Regions from separate parts of the Novosphingobium kalidii genome, predicted to be linked through region 1. Evidence: riboswitches for the same ligand, from Rfam matches in the RefSeq annotation. Region 1 holds a riboswitch; the other holds the start of a gene.

Region 1 (5,923 bases):
GTCGCCGGTGGGGCGATCGAGGTCGAGCGGGACGACCGACAACTCCGCACCGCATGTGCGGGCGAGCACATTGATGGCCGCTCCCCCGGCAGCGAAGTTCGCGACCATCTGAGCGGTCACCTCCACCGGAAAGGCACTCACGCCTCTGGCGGCAACGCCATGATTGCCAGCGAAGACCACAGCCTTAACCCGATCCACGCGTGGGCGGGGCGTATCCTGCCATCCCGCCATGAAGATCGCGAGGTCCTCAAGCTGGCCAAGCGAGCCGCCGGGCTTGGTCAACTCTGCCTGTCGCTCCTTTGCGGCTGCCGTGGCAGCAGCCGAGGGAGACGGCAGACCGTCGAGTGCAGCCAGGAAAGCGCGAGCGTCTGCAAACGCGATCATGTGCAAAGGTGCCCCTCGGGCGGGGTGCGCACGATGAAATGGCCTTTCACGCCGTCCGGCCACTCCGCATAACGCACCACGCCTTCCTCGCTGGCCGCGTGCCGGGTGGCATATGTGAGGATAGCGCGGGCGGCTTCTCGGTCGGGCGTGAAGTCACCCAGGACGTATCCGACCTTACCCGACGCCCGGATGTGGACGGTGCAATACCGCTGGCAGGCGAACAGGCACGGCATTTCCTGCACGGCCACCCCGGCCAGCTCTGGCGTCTCCTCTTGCACCGCGCGCATGGCTTCAGCGAGCAGCGCGCCTCCGCGCCGTCCCCCTTCATCCTCGCGCGCTTCGGCGGAGGCTCGGCACGTTGAACAGACCACGACCGCTGGCCCAGGCTCTACGGGTTGAAGCATTAGAAGCGGCTCCTCAGCCCAAGGTAGACCGTGCGGCCGAGGGAGGAATAATCGCTTGCCGTCTGGTAATCCTCGTCCGCAACGTTCTCGACGCGTACCTGCAAGATCAGCGCTTCGCTCACGCGCCACTGCGCCCGCAAGTCGACAAGCCAGTAGTCGTCGAGCACTTCGGCGCTGCTGGCGTTGTTGAAGCTTTCGCCCGAATAGCGCGCCGCCACGCTGGCCCGCAGACCGGAGGGAAGTTCCACGCCGCCCTCCAGGTTGGCGAGATGGCGCGGCACACGGGCGAGCTGGCGGCCATAGAAGGCGCTGTCATCGCTGCGGTCCTCAGCCTTGATCCAGCTGTAGTTGCCCTCCACGAAGAGCACGTTCCAGCGAGCCGAGCCGGCCAGTTCGAGCCCGCGAGCGCGGCTCTCCTTGATGTTGGCGTAGTACCCGAAACGGCTCGTAGCGGTGCCCGGGATGAAGCAGATCGGCGGCTGGGCGCCAGTGGTCGGGCAATACGCAAAGTCAATGAGGTTGTCGGTATCGCGCTGGAACCAGGTCGCCGAGGCTTCAAAGATCTCCCCAAAGCGATGCTCAAGGCCGACTTCCCAGCCCTTCGCCTTCTCAGGTCCCAGATCGGCGACACCATAGGCGCTGAAGAGCTGGTAAAGCGAAGGCGCCTTGTAGCCTTCGTCGTAACTGGCGCGCAGAATTGTGGCGCCGTCGTTGGGAGTGTAGACAGCGCCGGCGCTGAGCACCGTGTTGTCGCCAAAGCGCGACTGGTGATCGTAGCGCGCGCCTGCATTCAGTGTGAGACCGGCAACCGGCGTAAGCCGGACCTGCCCATAGAGACTGTCGGTGTCGGCCTCGCTCGGGACCAGCGTATAAGGCGCAAGAGTGTTCGATGGCGAAGCCGTGGTCATGCGCTGCTCCTCGCGCTCGGCTCCGAAAACAACGCCCAGCGCCTCGGAGGCGCGGTAAGTACCCTGGTATTCGAACCGCCGGACTCTGCCCTGCGCATCGAAGGTGATCTGACGGACGCGGCGTGATGGATCGTAGTTCTCGCGGTCCGTCTCGGTCTGGAGCACTGCGAGCCGGTTCACCAGTTTGCCGCCGAGCAGTGCAAAGTTGAGGCCTGCGTAGCCAGACCATTCCTCGGTCACACCATAGGCACTGCTATCGCCGCTGAAGTCATCGAAGTCGTTGCGAGCTTCGGCCCAGTAGCCCCGCACATCGAGCGAGACACCCTCTGCCAGCCGCACCGTCACCGTACCGCTTGCAGCCTGGCGGGAATAGCCGTCGTCCTCGGTGCCGTTGGCGCGCGTAGAAATCCCGTCAGTGGTGAAGGTGGAGCCTGCCAGGCGCCAGTCGATAGCCTCGCTCGTGCCGCCGATACCTGCGCGAGCAGAAACGGTTTCGTTGCTTCCTCCTTCGAGTGCAATGCTGCCTTCAAGCGGCTTCTCGGGCCGGCGTGTGGTGACGTGGACCACGCCTCCGATCGCATCGCTACCCCACAGGATCGACTGCGGGCCGCGCAGGATTTCTATGCGCTCGATGTCGTCGAGCATCAGGTTCGAGAAGCCATATCCGCCAGCGGTGGATGAGGGATCGGACAAGCGCATGCCATCGATCACCATGACGGTCTGCCCGGCGTCGGCGCCGCGAATCCGCAACGATGTAACAGCGCCGTAGCCGCCGTTGCGTGAAAGGCTGATGCCGGGCGTGCGCAGGAGAATGTCGGAGACAGCGATCGGCTGCTCCTCAATGATAGCCTCTTCGTCAAGGACAGTGACGCTGGAGGAGTTGCGTTCCTGGGAGACGGGAGCGCGGAAGGCGCTGACGACGATGCTCTGATCCGGCGCCTCGTCGGCGTAAGCGGGAGCGGAGAGAAGCAGCGTGATGACCGGAACAGCGGCCAGAGAAGTGATACGAGGCAAGATGAAGTCCCTTCCAGCAAACGGCGTCGAACCTGCCGGTCGACCGTCGCAAGGGAACGTGCGCGCTTGCCCCGTACGCAGGGCACGACATGACGCCCCTTGCGCGGTTTCCCGGCAAGGCAGTGCTGTCGTTGCACGAGGGGCGACCCTGCTTGTGGCGAGGGCCCTCGAACACCCGGTGCACCCTGCCCGGATGAAGAACGACTGCGTCAGGTAGGTCTCCTGGCTTGCGGGTCAGCACCGTTCCGGCCGCCTTCTCAGAACTGGGAAGTCCCAATGGCGAAATGGCCGGATGGCTCACCGCTTACAGTTGCAGGGGCAGCCCGGGGCTTTCACCCGAGTTCCCTTTTGATCCCTTCGCAGGGAACCTGTCGCGGCGCGGCCCCTATCCCGGACATACGCTGCATGCAAGTGGCTGAAGCTTGCCGCTCGCCGAGACATGGCTTATCGCGGCTCGCGTATCGGGTGCCCGAAGGGGCTTAATCGGGAAGTCTGGGGCTGGCGGCGTTGTCCGCTGGAGACCAGCACTGCTCCCGCAACTGTGACCGGTGAGCGCATCGCCACGATGCCATTGGGAGGCTTACTCCCGAGAAGGCGGCGACCAGCGTGTTTGATCCGGAAGTCAGGAAACCGGCCTGATGCCGTCGTTCCTTCGCGCGGGCGGGATGAACCGAGCGAACGAGGGGCTCGCACAATGCGGGCAAGACCCTTGGCGGACGACATTCGTGTGTCGCGTCGAAGGGGAGCCGTACGTTATGTCCAAACGCTGACCTGCTAGAGACGGCAGCTGTCGCTTTGCCTTGCTTCCTTCACGTGATCGCGCGCCAGCTGCGGGCGCGCTCTTCCACAGCCCTGACCGGAGACCCTCTATGGACCGTCGTCTTTCCTTGCAGTCGCCGCGCTTCGAGCTGGCGACATTCGCCACGCTCGCCGCCGTCATGCTCATCACCCGCACGCACTCGCTCAGCCATGTGGTGCATCTGCCCGACACCAGCCTCGCGAGCTTCTTCGTGCTTGGATACTTCGTGCGGCGTCCAATGGCCTTCGCGGGGCTGTTTGCCCTCGGCTTCGCCATAGATGTCGTGAAGATCTACGTTCTCGGCGGCTCCGGCTTCTGCTTCACGCCCGCATACTGGATGCTGCTTCCCGCCTACGGAGTGATGTGGTTCGCGGGTCGCTTCGTGGCCGAGCGCTTGGGTGAGCGGCTCTCCGCACTTTTCGCCGCGGCCGCGCTGCTGGTAATCTCCGCATTCGTCTCCAATCTCTTCTCCAGCGGCGGGTTCTACTTCCTCGGCGGCCGCTACCCGGATCCGACCATTGCCGAGTTCCTGCCCCGGATTCAGCGCTACTTCCCCGGCACTTTGCTGGCGACCTTGCTCTGGTCAGGCGTTGCCGCCGTGCTCTATGCCGCGCTCATCACCGCTCGTCCGGGTTTGCGCGACGGGGCTGCAAAGTGAGCGAGGAGGCAGACCTCACTCAAGAGGAACGCAGACACGAGGAACGCAGCCGCAAGCACAAGGCTGTCGTCGATGCTCGCATCGCCGCCGCCAAAGTCGACAAGGGCTTGGTGCTGGTCCTCACCGGGAACGGGAAAGGCAAGTCTTCGAGCGCCTTCGGCATGGTCGCGCGCTCGCTAGGCTACGGGCGCACGGCGGCGGTGTTTCAGTTCATCAAGAGCAAGGAAGATGTGGGTGAACGCGCCTTTCTTGCTCGCCAGCCCGGCGTAAGCTGGGAGAACTGCGGCGAAGGCTTCACCTGGGAGACGCAGAATCGCCGGCGCGATATCGCTATGGCGCAAGCCGGGTGGGAGAAGGCCAAGCTCGCTCTTGCCGACCCGGAGGTCTCGTTAGTGGTTCTTGATGAGCTGACGTACCTCATCAACTATCGGTATCTCTCGCTGGATGAAGTGCTGCCGCCGATCCGCGATCGGCCGCCCATGCAGCACGTCGTCATCACGGGCAGAGCAGCGCATGACGAACTGATCGCGCTTGCCGATACCGTCAGTACCATCCGCGATGAGAAACACGCCTTTCGTGCCGGCGTGCGCGCACAAATCGGTATCGACTTGTAAGCCTCACATCCTGTCGGAGTCAGCAAAGATGCGGAGACAAGGATAACACTGCTTCACTTTAGCAAAAGCGGGAATCACGCGGCGTCTCTTTTCGATTCTTTCTCGAATACCGCCAGGGCGCTCGATCAGGAATGAACGACGGGTTGTCGTTCGCGGCTGGATGCGCTTATCAGGCACAGCGTTTCGATCACTCGCGCGGACCTGCTTCTGCGCACTTCAGCAATGGGCCCGATATGACGACACAAACAATGTATGAACGCCTGCTCGATCTTTTCCAGGCAGAAGGGGTCGATACGCTGTTCGGCATACCGGACCCGAGCTTTTTCGGACTGTTCGTCGAAGCCGAAAAGCGCGGCATGCGGGTCGTTTCACCGCACCACGAGGAAGCCATGGCTCTCACAGCCGACGGTTACTACCGGATGACGGGCAAGATCCCCGTGCTGTGCGTCAACAAAGGCCCTGGCGTCGGCAACATCGCGGCAGGCGCCAATTTCCTGCTCAAGGAGAACGTCCCCGCGATCTTCCTCATGGCGCAGCGCCAGCGCTTCTACGAACAGCGCGTCCGCCGCGGCAAGATGCAGTACATGAGCCAGCCGCCGCTGTTCGAGAACGCGGTGAAATACACAGGCGTTATCGAGTATCCCGGCCAGACCGACGAGATCGTGCAGGAAGCATTCCGCAAGGCCCTGACCGGCGTGCCCGGACCCACCTACGTCGAACTGCCGCTCGGCGTAATGCAGGCCAAGTTCGACGGTTCTCCCGTCCTCACCCCCAATCGCTATCGCCTGGTGCGCCAGCGTGCGGATGATGTGTCGGTTGCCGAAGCGGTCGCACTGCTGAAGGACGCGAAGAACCCGGTCCTGCTCTACGGGCAGGGCGTTTTCGTCAGCCGCGCGCATGCGATCGCGACAGAGCTGGCAGCAAAGCTGAACTGCCCGATTCTCCAGTCCAACGCTGTAGAGGCAGTCCTGCCCGGCATGGACGACCGCACCTTTGCCTACAGCTCGGAGGCAGGGGCGCAGATTGCCTCGAACTCCGACGTGGTGCTGGCAATCGGCACCGAGTTGGGCGAGGCGCTCAACTATGGCCGTGGTCATGCCTGGAAGGAAGGCAACCAGAACCGCAAGTGGATCTATGTCGAG
Region 2 (5,923 bases), on a different contig from region 1:
CGCCTTTGGCGTCGGCTGTCGCGCGTGCCGACCGTTCGCGCGGACGCCCCGGCCTTGTCGTGAAGACGCCCGGGGAACTTTCATGTTTAAGTCTATCGTGACTGGCGGCACTTGCGCCGCATTTCTGCTGCCGAGCCTCGCCTGCGCGCAAGATGGCGCGCGGGGCTCACACAAGCCCGCCAAGAGGAACCTTCTCGCCTCTTTTCGCGGGAGGAGCCAACCATGATCTTATCGGGCTCATCGTTCCTCAGGAGACGTGTCGGCGTTCTGCTTGTGGTGCTGATCTGCGCCAACTTGGCGGTTTGGGTCTGGGCCTACAGCCTGTTCCATGGGCAGCCGCTGATGCTGGGGACCGCCTTGCTGGCTTGGGGTCTGGGCTTGCGCCATGCCGTCGATGCCGACCACATAGCGGCGATCGACAATGTGACCCGCAAGCTGATGCAGGACGGGCAGCGGCCCATCGCGGTCGGCTTCTGGTTCGCGGTGGGGCATTCGGCGATCATCGCCATCGCCTCCGTCGCGATCGCGCTGACGGCCAATGCCTTGGCGCGGTTCGGTGCGTTCAAGGAGGTGGGCGGCGTGATCGCGACCATGATCTCGGCGCTGTTCCTGTTTGCCATCGCCGCCATGAACCTGGTGATCCTGCGCTCGGTCTGGCGCACCTTCGCGCACGTTCGTGCGGGCGGCTCCTATGTCGAGGATGATCTGGACATCCTGCTAGGATCCCGCGGCCTTCTATCGCGGCTGTTCCGGCCGATGTTCCGCCTCGTTAACAAGAGCTGGCACATGGCCCCGCTCGGCTTCCTGTTCGGGCTGGGCTTCGACACCGCGACGGAAGTGGCGATCCTGGGCATGTCAGCCAGCCAGGCGGCGAGCGGGCTGTCGATCGGCACAATCCTGGTGCTGCCCGCGCTGTTCGCGGTTGGCATGGCGCTGGTCGACACCGCCGACGGCGTGGTGATGCTGGGCGCTTACGAGTGGGCTTTCGTCAAGCCGATCCGCAAGTTGTATTACAATATCACCATCACCCTGATCTCCGCCATGGTGGCCATCGTCATCGGCGGGATCGAGGCGCTGGCGCTGATCGGCGACAAGTTAGGCCTCACTGGCGCGCCATGGCGCATCGCCGCGGAACTGGGCGAGCACTTCAACAGCCTTGGCTTTGCCATTATCGGACTGTTCGTGCTGTGCTGGCTGGCAAGCTTCGCGATTTATCGCTGGAAACGGTTCGACGAGATCGAGGTTACGCCAGCCGCCTGATGGAGACGACAAGAGCGATTGGCTTGGCTACCGCTTTGAGTTAGGGCGATCATCGAAACGCCGGTAAAACAGCGTTTCGATGATCGCGCCGGTGCCCTCGCAAGGGGCTTAATCGGGAATGCGGTGAGGGGGCTTGCTCCCAATTCCGCGGCTGTCCCTGCAACTGTAAGCGGATAGCACGATGCACATCGCTCCTGAATGCGGGAGCAGCCACTGGGCCCCGCCGTGCAGGCGAAGTCTGGGAAGGCGTGCATCAAGCTGTGACCCGTGAGCCAGGAGACCTGCCGGCGCACCGGTCGCTCTTGCCTGATCCAGGGGATGGTCATGGCACGGTAACTCTCCGTCTGAGCGACGAAGCTGTGTGGCTGGGGCTGCACGGCCGCGCGGTTACGGGTGCTTGTCGCGCCCGCCCGTCGTCGCGCGCCGACCGGTCTTTTGACCGGCAAGCCCCGCCGTTGTCGCTCCGGCGCGTGGGAGTTCATGTGTGCCTGATCTGTCCGCCAATCTGTCCAAGGTGCCCGTCACCATCGTCACCGGCTTTTTGGGGGCGGGCAAGACGACGCTCATCAGCCATCTGATCCGCAATGCCGGGGGGCGCCGCCTGGCGGTGGTAGTCAACGAATTCGGCACGCTCGGTGTCGATGGCGACATCCTGCAGTCCTGCGCCATTCCGGACTGTCCTGCCGAGAACATCGTAGAGCTGGCCAACGGGTGCATCTGCTGCACTGTCGCCGATGATTTCATCCCCACGGTTGAGCGGCTGCTCGCCCTCGATCCGCGCCCCGACCACATCTTGATCGAGACCTCCGGGCTGGCGCTGCCCAAGCCCTTGCTCAAGGCGTTCGACTGGCCGGCGATCCGCAGCAAGATCACCGTGGATGGTGTGCTGGCGCTGGCCGATGCCGAGGCCGTCGCCGCCGGTCGCTTCGCGCCGGACGTCGCCGCGCTGGATGCCCAGCGGGCTGCCGATCCCAGCGTCGATCACGAGACTCCGCTGTCCGAGGTGTTCGAGGACCAGCTCGCCTGCGCCGACATGGTGCTGCTGACAAAGGTCGACCTTGCCGGACCCGACGGCGTTGCCGCCGCACGCGCCGTGATTGCCGCCGAAGCGCCTCGCCCCGTGCCGGTGATCGAGCTGACCGAAGGCGTGGTAGACCCGCGCGTCATCCTGGGCCTGGGGGCTGCCGCGGAGGACGACATTGCCGCCCGCCCATCACACCACGACGGCGAGGACGATCACGAGCACGATGATTTCGACAGCACCGTCATCGGGTTGGGTGAGATCGCCGATCCCGCCGATCTCGTCGCAAGGATCGAAGCGCTGGCTCGCGATTATCAGATCCTGCGGGTGAAAGGCTACGTCGCAGTCACGGGCAAGCCTATGCGTCTGCTGGTGCAGGCGGTCGGCGCACGGGTGCGTCACCAGTACGACCGTCCCTGGCGGCCCAGCGAGCCGCGCGAAACCACGCTCGTCGCAATCGCGGAGCAGGGGCGGGTCGATACCGCAGCCATCCGCGCGGCTTTGCTCGGCTAAGCCTTTCCGCGATGCACGTCATCTTCCGCGAAACCCACGGGATGGAGGAAACCGCCGTCCCGCAGGACCTCGGGCAAGCGCCCGCGGACCTCGTGGTGCTGTCGTTCTCCGACAGCGACCTGGGGGCGTTCGCGGCGGCGTGGCACCGGGCGTGCGAGGCGGAATCCGGCTTTCCGACCTTGCGGCTGGCGAATCTGGCGGCGCTGGCGCACCCGCTGTCGGTCGACACCTATGTCGAGCAGACGCTGGTAGGCGCAAAGGCGATTCTGATCCGGCTGATCGGCGGCACGCCGTACTGGAGCTATGGGTTGGCCCAAGTTGCGGCGCTGGCCCGTTCGCGCGGGATCGCGTTGGCCGTCCTGCCGGCTGACGGATCGCCGGACACGCGGTTGGACGATGCCTCAACGATTGCTGTCCCGGTACTGCGGCAACTTGCGCGGCTGTGCGACGTGGGTGGTGCCGAGGCAGCGGGTGCAGCGCTGGTGGCCTTGGCGGGCGAGGTGGGCCTGGTCGAAGCCTCCAATCCCACCGCGGCAGCACCGCTGCCGGAGACCGGCGGATGGGATCCTAAGCTTGGCCTTGTCGATCCAAGCGCCAAGACGCGCGATCGTGCCAAGCCTCTAGTGCTGATCGTGTTTTACCGCTCGTACCTGACCGCGCACGACCTGGATCCATTTGCCGCCCTTACCGGCGAATTAGAGCGACAGGGCTTTGCCACGCTGTCGCTGTTCGTCACGTCGCTGAAGGCGCCGCAGGTGCGCGATCAGGTCGATCGCTGGGTGCGAACCTTGCGTCCGGCGGCGATCGTCAATGCCACGGCCTTTTCGGCGCGAAGGGAGCAAGGCGACACTCCGCTCGACGGGGCCGACGTGCCGGTGTTTCAGCTGGCGCTGGCGACCTCCGGGCAGCCTGCTTGGGCGGCGGCATCGCGCGGGCTTTCCCCAGCAGACTTGGCCATGCACGTGGTTCTGCCCGAGATCGATGGGCGCATCTTCGCCGGCGTCGTCAGCTTCAAGGAGGCAGGTGCGCGCGATCCGGCACTGGAGTTCGCTCGCACTGTCCACCGCGCGGACATCCAGCGGATCGGAGCGGTCGCCGCGCGGATCGGCCGTTGGATTGCGCTCGCCCGGATGTCTGCGGGCGAGCGGCGAGTGGCGCTCGTTCTCTCGACCTACCCTGGCAAGGCGCATCAGATGGCCCATGCCGTCGGGCTGGATGCGCTTGCCTCCGCCGAAGCGATCCTGGCCGACCTTGCCGAGGCGGGTTACACGACGCGCACCGAACCGAACCTGGTCGCCCGGCTCCAGCAAGAGCATCTGCACTGGTCCCTGACCGAGTATCGCGAAGCCCTTGCGAGACTGCCCGAGGCTTTGCGGAACGATCTTGCCGACGCTTGGGGCGATCCCGAAGCGGATGAAGCCGTTCACGACGGTGCCTTTCATTTTGCCGCGCTGAAGATAGGCAACGTCTCGGTCGCCTTGCAGCCGGAACGCGGCGAGCGCGCCACGCGCGACGGCGACTATCACGACGTCACCCGCTGTCCCCGTCACGCTTACGTTGCGTTCTACCTCTGGCTGCGCACGCAAGGCACCGATGCGCTGGTGCACATCGGCGCACACGGCACGCTCGAGTGGCTGCCGGGCAAGTCGGTGGCCCTGTCGGACGCCTGCTGGCCCGAGGCTCTGGTGGGCGCATTGCCGGTGATCTATCCCTTCATCGTCAACGATCCCGGAGAGGCGGCCCAAGCCAAGCGCCGCGTTGCCGCCGTTACTCTCGGCCATGTGCCGCCCCCGCTCGCGCCTACCAGGAGTGGCGCAGGCCTTGCCTCAATCGAGGCGTTGCTGGACGAGTTTTCCAATGCCGAAGGGCTGGATCCTGCCCGGCGCGACCGGTTGCAAACGGCCATCCGCGAGGAGGCGCAGGCGCTGGGGCTGGAAGCCGAACTGGGCCTCGACGGCGCAACCACGCTGATCGAGGCGATTACCCGCATCGATCGCTTCGTGTGCGACGTGAAGGAGAGTCAGTTCGGCGATGGCCTGCACGTGTTCGGGCGTGGAGAGCACGGCGCGGCCGAGCGGAGTGGTTTGTTGGCTGCATTGGACGGGCGGCGCGTGGCGCCCGGACCCTCCGGCTCGCCGTTTCGCGGGCGAAGCGATGTGCTGCCGACAGGGCGCAATCTCTATGCGATCGACCCGCGCGCGGTCCCCTCGCGCGCGGCGCACGCGCAAGGCGTGACCTTGGCGGAGGAGCTGATCCGGCGGCACTTGCAGGACCACGGCGATTATCCGCGCGGCCTGGTGGTCGATCTCTGGGGCTCCGCGACGATGCGCACTGCGGGCGAGGAGTTCGCCATGGCGCTGCACTTGCTGGGCGCAAAGCCGATCTGGGACAACGCGTCCGAACGCGTAACTGGGATCGAGATCCTGCCGCTGGCGCTGCTGGACCATCCGCGTATCGACGTCACCTTGCGCGTCTCGGGCCTGTTCCGCGATGCTTTCCCGACGCTGCCGGTCCTGTTCGGACAAGCGGTGCGTGCCTTGGCGGCTCGCGACGAGACGGCCGAGTGGAACCCCTTTGTCGGCAAAGAGGTGGCTGCGCGCGTCTATGGCCCGGCACCTGGCAGCTACGGGCTGGGTATGGGCGACGCGGCTGAAGTCTACACCGATCAGGCCCGCCGCGCTGCCGGCGAAGCCTGGCTGGCCGCATCAAGCCACGCGCTTGACGTTGCGTCTGAAGCAGGCGGCACCGCCGATCCGGCAGGCCTGCGGCTGCGCGTGGCAGGTGCGGACGCCTTCGTTCACCTTCAGGATCTGCCCGAGACAGACTTGCTGCTGGCGGCCGACTATGCCGCGCACGAGGCGGGCTTCGCCGCCGCGCAAGGTGTTACGGGCGGAAACGCTTCGCTCTATCATCTCGACCATCGCGATCCCGTCCGCCCGACCGCGCGCACGCTGACCGAGGAGATTGCCCGGGTCGTGCGAGCCCGCGCCGCGCAGCCGGGCTGGGTGGCGGGCATGATGCGGCACGGCTTTCGCGGCGCGGCCGAGCTGGCGGCGACTCTGGACCACATGGGCGCCTTCGCGCACTTATCCGGTAGCGTACCGCCGTACCTGTTCGACCTTTACCACG

What was found. Region 1 has a riboswitch for cobalamin ahead of ABVV53_RS02445 (hypothetical protein). Riboswitches for the same ligand answer to the same signal wherever they lie in the genome.
Region 2: linked by a shared signal. The riboswitch ahead of cobW (cobalamin biosynthesis protein CobW) and the one ahead of ABVV53_RS02445 (hypothetical protein) in region 1 are both predicted to bind cobalamin.

The regions. Positions count from the first base shown of each region.
Region 1 is NZ_JBEWLY010000007.1:122,881-128,803, reverse strand. It holds gene cobT (nicotinate-nucleotide--dimethylbenzimidazole phosphoribosyltransferase) at 1-384, opposite strand, end outside; gene ABVV53_RS02455 (DUF1636 domain-containing protein) at 381-788, opposite strand; gene ABVV53_RS02450 (TonB-dependent receptor plug domain-containing protein) at 788-2,710, opposite strand; cobalamin riboswitch at 2,906-3,097, opposite strand; cobalamin riboswitch at 3,157-3,363, shown strand; gene ABVV53_RS02445 (hypothetical protein) at 3,580-4,167, shown strand; gene cobO (cob(I)yrinic acid a,c-diamide adenosyltransferase) at 4,164-4,781, shown strand; gene ABVV53_RS02435 (thiamine pyrophosphate-binding protein) at 5,015-5,923, shown strand, end outside.
Region 2 is NZ_JBEWLY010000014.1:98,795-104,717, reverse strand. It holds gene ABVV53_RS10310 (HoxN/HupN/NixA family nickel/cobalt transporter) at 223-1,260, shown strand; cobalamin riboswitch at 1,333-1,563, shown strand; gene cobW (cobalamin biosynthesis protein CobW) at 1,745-2,794, shown strand; gene cobN (cobaltochelatase subunit CobN) at 2,806-5,923, shown strand, end outside.